DNA from 2 places in the Reyranella sp. genome. Region 2 is predicted to be linked to the other one. Evidence: predicted binding sites of a transcription regulator. Region 2 holds the regulator's gene; the other holds the start of a gene.
The links. Region 2 encodes PhoB, which activates phosphate uptake and scavenging genes when phosphate is short. Its sites were predicted from a motif close to TGTCATNNANCTGTCAT; they were not measured.
Positions count from the first base shown of each region.

Region 1: a site for PhoB is predicted at 2,007-2,023, ahead of ACQY8M_RS22940 (RNA degradosome polyphosphate kinase). Genes of this name have one in related genera too.

Region 1 covers NZ_OZ257242.1:4,725,994-4,730,410, reverse strand. Annotated here, with positions in the region: gene ACQY8M_RS22940 (RNA degradosome polyphosphate kinase) at 1-1,966, opposite strand, end outside; gene ACQY8M_RS22935 (SixA phosphatase family protein) at 2,068-2,592, shown strand; gene ACQY8M_RS22930 (SDR family oxidoreductase) at 2,660-3,439, opposite strand; gene ACQY8M_RS22925 (DUF2147 domain-containing protein) at 3,450-3,914, opposite strand; gene ACQY8M_RS22920 (chromosomal replication initiator DnaA) at 3,911-4,417, opposite strand, start outside.
Region 2 covers NZ_OZ257242.1:1,544,849-1,549,265, reverse strand. Annotated here, with positions in the region: gene ACQY8M_RS07495 (adenosine kinase) at 1-343, shown strand, start outside; gene ACQY8M_RS07490 (AmpG family muropeptide MFS transporter) at 340-1,746, shown strand; gene phoB (phosphate regulon transcriptional regulator PhoB) at 1,896-2,636, opposite strand; gene phoU (phosphate signaling complex protein PhoU) at 2,633-3,346, opposite strand; gene pstB (phosphate ABC transporter ATP-binding protein PstB) at 3,376-4,206, opposite strand; gene pstA (phosphate ABC transporter permease PstA) at 4,206-4,417, opposite strand, start outside.

The DNA.
Region 1 (4,417 bases), 3.2 Mb from region 2:
CGACCATGATCTGGTCGAGCACCTGTTCGTGCACCGTCGGATTCTCGACCGGGCAGAACAGCTCGACCCGGCGGTCGAGATTGCGCGGCATCCAGTCGGCCGAGGAAATGAACACCTTGGCATCGGGCGACGGCAGCGCCTTGCCGTTGCCGAAGCACACGATGCGTGCATGTTCCAGGAAGCGGCCGATGATACTCTTGACCCGGATGTTCTCGCTCAGCCCCGGCACGCCCGGCCGCAGGCAGCAGATGCCGCGGATCACGAGGTCGATATGCACGCCCGCCTTCGAGGCGGCGTACAGCCGGTCGATCATGTCGGGATCGACCAGGGAATTGAGCTTGCACCAGATCGCCGCCGGCTTGCCGGCCGTCGCATTGGCGATCTCGGCGTCGATCAGGCCAAAGATCGTCGAGCGCAGCGTCACCGGCGCGAAAGCGATCTTCTCCATCTTCTCGGGACGGGCATAGCCGGTCATGTAGTTGAACAGGCGCGCGGCATCGCGGCCCATCGCCGGATCGCAGGTGAAGAACGACAGGTCGGTATAGATGCGCGCCGTGATCGGATGGTAGTTGCCGGTGCCGAAATGGACGTAGGTGCGGATCGCCTGCGCCTCGCGGCGCACCACCATCGACACCTTGGCGTGGGTCTTGAGGTCGATGAAGCCGTAGACCACCTGCACGCCGGCGCGCTCGAGATCGCGCGCCCAGCGGATGTTCGCCTCCTCGTCGAACCGCGCCTTGAGTTCGACCAGCGCCGTCACGGTCTTGCCTGCCTCGGCGGCCGCGATCAGCTCCTTGACGATCGGCGAGTCGGCGGAAGTGCGGTAGAGCGTCTGCTTGATCGCCACCACGGCAGGGTCGCGCGCGGCCTGGCGCAGGAACTGCACCACAACGTCGAAGCTCTCGTAGGGATGATGGACGACGATGTCCTTGGCGCGGATGGCGGCGAAGCAGTCGCCGGCGAAATCGCGAATGCGCTCGGGAAAACGTGCGTTGTAGGGCGCGAACTTGAGGTCCGGCCGATCGTCGACGATCACGGCCTTGACATCGCCGATGTTGAGCATGCGGTCGAGGTGGAAGACGTGGACGATCTGGCCAGCGATCTCGAGCTGGTCGAACAGGAAGTCGCGCAGCTCGCCCGGCATGTCGACGTCGAGCGAGATCGAGATCAGGTCGCCGCGGCGGCGGCGCTTCAGCGCGCTCTCGTAGAGCAGCACGAGATCTTCCGACTCTTCGTTGATCTCGACGTCGCTGTCGCGGATCAGCCGGAAGAAGCCGCGCTCGCTCACTCCGTAACCGGGGAACAGGCGCGGCAGGAAAATCGCGATCAGCTCTTCCAGCGGCAGGAAACGGATGGCCGGGCCTGGCAGGCGCACGAACCGGTCGACCTGCGGCGGCAACGGCAACAGCGCCATCAGCGGGCGCTTGTCGTCCTTGCGCTTGAGCTTGAAAATTGCCGAGAAGCCGCCGTTGGGGAGGAAGGGGAATGGATGGGCCGGATCGACTGCCAGGGGAGTCAGGATCGGGAAGACCTGGTCGATGAAGTAGGTTTCGAGCCAGGTCCTCTCGCCATCGCTGAGCTCGCTGCCGGCCAGAACAGCGATGCCGGCCTCGCGCAATTCACCCTGCAGAAGCCCCCAGACGCGCTGCTGTTCATCCATAAGGGCGGACGCGCGTTCGCGGATCGCCGCCAGTTGCTCCCCCGGTGTCAGGCCGTCGTCGCTGAGCATGGTCGAGCGATTCGGCAGCATGTCGACGAGACCGGCGACGCGGACCATGTAGAACTCGTCGAGGTTGCCCGCCGAGATCGACAGGAATCTCACCCGCTCGAGCAGCGGATGGCGCGGGTTGCTGGCTTCCTCGAGCACACGCGTGTTGAAAGCCAGCCACGACAGTTCACGGTTGATGAAGCGGTGCGGATTGTCGGCCGTGATCGCGTCGGCCATATCGGGATTGAGAGCGTCCATGTCGGTCCCGAGTTATTCACAGCAAGCGTAACGAGTCACCATGACGGTGTCATGCCAATTCACTAAACAACTGTTTCCAAAGGATTATTTGGAGTCACGTCGTGAAAGTGGTTCTCCTCCTGCGCCATGCGAAATCGGCCTGGAGCCAGCCCGGCCTGGATGACCATGACCGACCGCTGAACCGCCGTGGCGAGCGGGCCGCGGAGGCAATGGCCGACCACATCGTGCGTAACGCGCCGCGGCCGGATTTGATCCTGTGCTCGACGGCGGCGCGAACCCGCCAGACGCTGGCGCCGCTGGTCCATCGGCTGACCGCCCCTGCCCCGCCGATCGCGCTGGAGCGGGGCCTCTACCTCGCCTCCGAAGACGCCCTGCTGGGGCGCCTGCGCGCCCTTGCGGAAGAGGTCGGCACGGTCCTGCTGATCGGGCACAACGAGGGCATCGGCGCGCTGGCGGAGAGCCTGGCCGGCAGCGGCAGAGCGACCGACCTCGCAGCCCTGCGCGAGAAATATCCGACCGGCACCCTGGCGACCTTGCGGGCGCCGGCCACCTTGTGGACCGAGCTCGCACCGGGCTCCGCCGAACTCGTGTCCTTCGTCCGCCCGCGTGATCTGTTGCCGGAGTAACGAGCTCACGCTCTCCCGGACCGCGAACCGGAGGCTCGCGATCCGGGAGATCATGACATGAGTTGCGTCAGTACGTGCCGGGGTACTGGCCGCCGTCCATCAGGATGTTCTGGCCGGTCATGTAGCCGGCATGCACACTGCACAGGAAGGCGCACATCATCCCGAACTCCTCGGCGGTGCCGAAGCGGCCGGCGGGATGGGCCTTGGCGCCCGCTGCATACTCTTCGTCGAAGCTCTTGCCGGCGTTCGCCGCCCGCACCTTCATGGTGCCACGCAGGCGATCGGTGTCGAACGGGCCGGGCAGCAGGCCGTTGATCGTGACGCCGTGGCGGATCGTCGTGCGCGCCACGCCCGCGACGAAGCCGGTGAGGCCCGAACGCGCGCCGTTGCTGAGGCCCAGGATGTCGATCGGCGCCTTCACCGAGCTCGAGGTAATGTTCACGATGCGCCCGAAGCCGCGCTTCATCATGCCATCGACCGACGCCTTGATGAACTCGATCGGCGTCAGCATGTTGGCGTCGAGCGCCTTGATCCAGTCGTCGCGGTTCCAGTTGCGGAAGTTGCCCGGCGGCGGGCCGCCGGCATTGTTGACGATGATGTCGGGCTCGGGGCACGCCGCCAGCACCTGCTTGCGCCCGTCTTCCGTCGTGACGTCGACCGCGACCGCGGTGACCTTCACGCCGTATTTCTTGCGGATCTCCTCCGCCGTCGCCTCGAGCTCCGACTTGGTGCGCGCGTTGATGACGAGGTCGACTCCCTCGCCGGCGAGCGCCATCGCGCAGCCCTTGCCCAAGCCCTTGCTCGCCGCGCAGACGATCGCCTTGCGGCCTTTGATGCCCATATCCATCTTTCGCTCCCTACTGGCTGACTCTGGTCCAAAGCTGGGTTTCGCCGAGCATCGGCGAACCGACATAGCCGCGCAGGCGGAGCTTTCCGTCCGGCTGCAGGCTGATGTTCGCGCTGTATGTCTTGCCGTTCTCGGGGTTGTAGATCCGGCCTCCTTCGAACTCATTCGGATCCGACGTCGCCTTGAATCCCCAGATCAACAGCATGCCGAGCACCTTGCGGCTGCGCAGCGCCGCGTTTTCGTTGCGATGATCGGTCGCCGTTTGCGGCGTCACGACCTTGCCGTCCGGCCCCTTGGGATCGAACAACGCAACGACCACGCCGCACAACGCCCCAGTTGCCTCGCCGATGCATGGCGAGAGCCTCACCTGCGCCGCACCGGACGCCGTGAGCCATGTGCCCATCACGCCCGACTTCTGCGCGAAGGCCGGCGCGGCGAACAGCGCGATCGCCGCTGCCAGAAGCCATCGTGTCATGACCTTTCCCCCGCAAGCTCTGCCAGCACATCGGCCGCAAGACGGCGGTCGATCTCGCGTCGTTCGGCAAGGGCGCGCTGGTCGAGCGCGGCGACCAGCCGTCGCGCCACTTGCGCCGAGCGCTCCATGCGCGAGACGAGATACTGCACGACACCGGGGCCGGCATGCAATTGCCGGTCGGCGAGCTGCTTCAGGATGATCGAACCCAGCAGCTCATCGTCGGGCGGCACCACGGCCACCGACGGCGCGGCCCGCAGCCGTGAGGCCAGGTCGGGCAGCGCGATGCGCCAGCGGGCCGGCGGCAATTCGGACAGCAGCAGAAGGTGGCCACGCCGCTCGCGCACGAGATTGTAAAGATGCAGCAGCGCGCGTTCGGGTGCCCGCTCCGCACGATCGATCAGCAATGTTGCATTCGCCTCGCTCAGCGCCGTGAGGTCGGCGATAGTCTTGCCGCCAAGATCGGTCCCGTCGAGCACGGCCGCCTCCGCATGCGCCGCCCAGAT
Region 2 (4,417 bases):
CCTGTTCGGCAACGAGTCCGAGATCACCTCGCTCTACGAGGTCGACTCCTTCGAGAAGGCACTCGAGGCGACACGCAAGGAGGCCAAAATCGCCGCCCTCACCCGCAGCGAGAAGGGCTCGGTCGTGATCAAGGGCGGCGAAACCTATGCCGTTCCTGCCGCGCCCGTCTCCCGAATTGTCGACACCACCGGCGCGGGGGATCTCTATGCCTCCGGCTTCCTGTTCGGCTTCACCCGCGGCAAGCCGCTCGCCGAATGCGCGCGGCTGGGCGGCATCGCTGCGGCAGAGATCATCTCCCACGTCGGCGCGCGGCCCGAGACGGCGCTCAAGGACCTGATTTGAGCGCTGACGCACCGGCAAAGGGGTGGCGGGAGTCGCTAGCGACTTACCGCCATCCGCGCGTCGTCCAGTTCCTGTTCCTCGGCTTCTCGGCCGGGCTGCCCTTCCTGCTTGTCTTCTCGACGCTGTCGGCGTGGCTGCGCGAGTATGGCATCAGCCGCACCGCCATTGGCTTCATAAGCTGGATCGGCATCACCTATTCCTTCAAGTTCGTCTGGTCGCCCGTCGTCGATCGCGTCCCCCTGCCGCTGCTGACCCGCTGGCTGGGACGGCGCCGCTCCTGGATGCTGCTGGCCCAGAGCGGGATCGCGGGCGGCCTGCTCGCCATGGCGTTCTGCGACCCCCGCACTGACCTGTGGTGGATGGTCGTGTTCGCACTGGTCGTCGCCTTCTCATCGGCCACGCAGGATATCGCCCTCGACGCCTGCCGTATCGAAGCAACCGATGCGAGTCTGCAGGGTGCGACGGCCGCGACCTACCAGCTCGGCTACCGCATCGCTGTCCTCGCCGCCGGGGCGGGCGCCCTCTACGTGGCGCAATTCGTCTCCTGGACGGCGGCCTACCAGACGATGGCGGCGCTCGGTCTCGTCGGAATCATGACGACCCTTCTGATCTCGGAGCCGGAGCGCCGGAGCACCGCCGCGACGACCGCGCTCGAAGGCAAGGTGGCCATCTTCGCCGCGGGGCTCGGGAACATGCCCGGCTGGTCGCGCAAGGTGCTGATCTTCGTCTATGACGCAATCGTCTGCCCGTTCGTCGATTTCTTCGCGCGCTTCCGCTGGATGGCGGTCGTCCTGCTGCTGTTCATCGGCCTGTTCAGGCTGTCGGACATCGCGATGGGCGTCATGGCCAACCCGTTCTACATCGACATGGGGTTCAGCAAGGATCAGATCGCCGACATCTCGAAGATCTACGGCTTCGCCATGACGATCCTGGGCGCGCTGCTGGGCGGAGCGCTGGTTTTCCGCATCGGTGCAGCGAGGCTTCTGATGCCGGCGGTGGTCCTGATTGCAGCGAGCAATCTCACCTTTTCGTGGCTCGCTTGGGTCGGTCATCCGGACCTGCTGATCCTCACCATCGCCATCAGTGTGGACAACCTGGTTGGCGGCATGTCCGGTTCGATCTTTATCGCCTTCCTGTCGGGACTGACCAACACGGCCTACACGGCGACGCAGTACGCGCTCTTCACCTCGGTTATGACACTGCCCGGAAAGCTGCTCGGCGGCTCCTCGGGATGGGTCGTCGACAGGCTGCAGGAAGAATTCTCCGCCACCCACAGGTTCGGGGGTTACGCGATCTTCTTCGTCTACACCACGCTGCTCGGCCTGCCTGCGCTCGTGTTGGCGGCCATCGTTCGCCGTCACTTCGAAAAAGAAACCCCTCCTTCGGGGCCGAAGGAGGGGTAGTCGTAGATCGGCTACGGGGTATCAACCGTGCCGGGGGAACCTGCCCATTCCAGTGCGGGGCGTGGGGGGCCAGGATGGAATGAGCGAGTTCCGTGTAGCGGCGGCACGCTACAGGAGCGTGACCGGGGTGTGGAAAACTACCCTTGCAATTACCCTTGCGCGTCGAGCGCGTAGCCGGCGGCGCGGACGGTGCGGATCAGGTCGGCGTCGCTGTCGCCGTTCAACGCAATGCGCAGGCGGCGGATATGCACGTCGACCGTGCGGGCCTCGACATAGACGTCCTTGCCCCACACCGAATCGAGCAGCTGCTCGCGCGAGAAGACACGGCCGGGATGTTCCATGAAATGGCGCAGCAGGCGGAACTCGGTCGGCCCGAGATGGACCGGCTTGCCGCCCCGCGTCACGCGATGCGCGACGAGGTCCATCACGATGTCGGCATAGCTCAGCGCCTCGTCGGCGAGCGCCGGCCGGATCCGGCGCAGCACGGCACGGATGCGGGCGACGAGCTCGGTCGGCGAGAACGGCTTGGGGACATAGTCGTCGGCGCCGGCGTCGAGGCCGCGCACGCGATCGCCCTCCTCGCCGCGCGCCGTCAGCATGATGATCGGCAGGTTTGCTGTCGAGGTCTGGCGCCGCAGCTGGCGGCAGACCTCGATGCCCGACATCAAGGGCAGCATCCAGTCGAGCAGGATCAGGTCGGGCGTATCCTCCTGCACCGAGGCCAGGGCCTCCTCGCCGTCATAGGCGACGGCGACGGCGAAGCCGGCCTGCTCGAGATTGTAACGCAGCAACTCCACCAACGCGGTTTCATCCTCGACGATCAGCACGCGCGGCTTCAGCGACGACGTCTGCGTGTCGCGGCGGGAAGGAGCGGTGGTGGCCACGTTCATGACGCCGTATCCGTCGTGTAGAGTGAGCCACTGCCTTTGCGCCGGGTTTCGGCGAAGCTCTGACCGGTGCTGCGGAAGCTCACCAGCTCGGCGATGTTGGTGACATGGTCGCCGGCCCGCTCGATGTTCTTCGCCATGAACAGGAGATGTGTGCAGGCCGTGATGGTGCGCGGGTCTTCCATCATGTAGGTCAGGAGCTCGCGGAACAGGCCGGTGTAGACCTGATCGATCTCCTCGTCGCGGTTCCACACGTCGTGCGCCTTGGCGACATCGCCGTCGGCAAAGGCGTCGAGCACGTCCTTCAGCGCGGTCCTCACCAGCTTGCCCAGGCGATCGATGCCGGCGACCGCCGACGCCGGCGCGGTGCCCTGGGTCATCACGATGCCGCGCTTGGCGGTGTTCTTGGCGTAGTCGGCGATCCGCTCGAGCGCCGCCGCGATCTTGATCGACGACAGCACCATGCGCAGGTCGTTCGCCATCGGCTGGCGCAGCGCCAGGAGCTTGACGGTCTGCTCCTGCACCGCGACATCGAGGGCATCGACGCGAGCGTCGTCGGCAATCACCTCCTCCGCGATCTGCGTGTCGCGCTCGCGCACGGCGGTCAGCGCCTTGGCGAACTGGCTCTCGGTCAGGCCGCCCATCTCGTTGATCGTCGCGTTGAGGCGCTCCAGCTCTTCGTCGAAGCGCTTCAGAATGTGGTCGCTCGCCATTGTACTTGATCCTTCTTCGGGCACGCCGGTCAGCCGAAACGGCCCGTGATGTAGGCCTGCGTGCGCTTGTCCTTGGGGGTCGTGAACACCGTCGCGGTCTGACCGAACTCGATCATCTCGCCGAGATACATGAAGGTCGTGAAGTCCGAGACGCGCGCGGCCTGCTGCATGTTGTGAGTCACGATCACGATCGTGTAGTCCTGCTTCAGCTCGTCGATCAGCTCCTCGATCTTGGAGGTCGAGATCGGGTCCAGCGCGGAGCACGGCTCGTCGAACAGGATGACCTCCGGCTTGACCGCGACCGTACGCGCGATGCACAGGCGCTGCTGCTGGCCGCCCGACAGGCTGAGGCCGCTGGCGCCCAGCTTGTCCTTGACCTCGTCCCACAGCGCGCCGCGGCGCAGGGCGTGCTCGACCCGGCCGTCGAGTTCCGACTTGGGCAGGTTCTCGTAGAGACGGATGCCGAAGGCGATGTTCTCGTAGATCGTCATCGGGAACGGCGTCGGCTTCTGGAACACCATGCCGATGCGCGCGCGCAGCAGGTTGATGTCCTGGTCTTCACGCAGGAGGTTATCGCCGTCGAACATGACGTCGCCGGTGGCGCGCTGGCCGGGATAGAGGTCGTACATGCGGTTCAGGATACGCAGCAGGGTGGACTTGCCGCAGCCCGAGGGCCCGATGAACGCCGTCGCCTTGTTCGCGTAGAGCGACAGGTTGATGCCCTTCAGCGCCCGGCTGTCGCCATAGAAGAACTCGAGGTTCTTGATCGTGATCTTGGCCGTGAGCTTCGAGACGTCGATTTGGCCGTGCGCAGCGACGGGAACGGCGACGCTGGGAGCGTCGGTGGATTGCATGGACATCAGGATTTCCTCGCGGAGGTAAGCGAACGGGCCAGGATGCTGAGCCCCAAGACGGTGACGGTGATCAGCAGCGCGCCGGTCCAGGCGAGCTTCTGCCACTCGGCATAGGGCGACAGGGCGAACTGGAAGATGACGACCGGCAGGCTGGGCATCGGCGCGCCCATGTTCAGGCTGAAGAACTGGTTGTTCAGGGCGGTGAACAGGAGCGGGG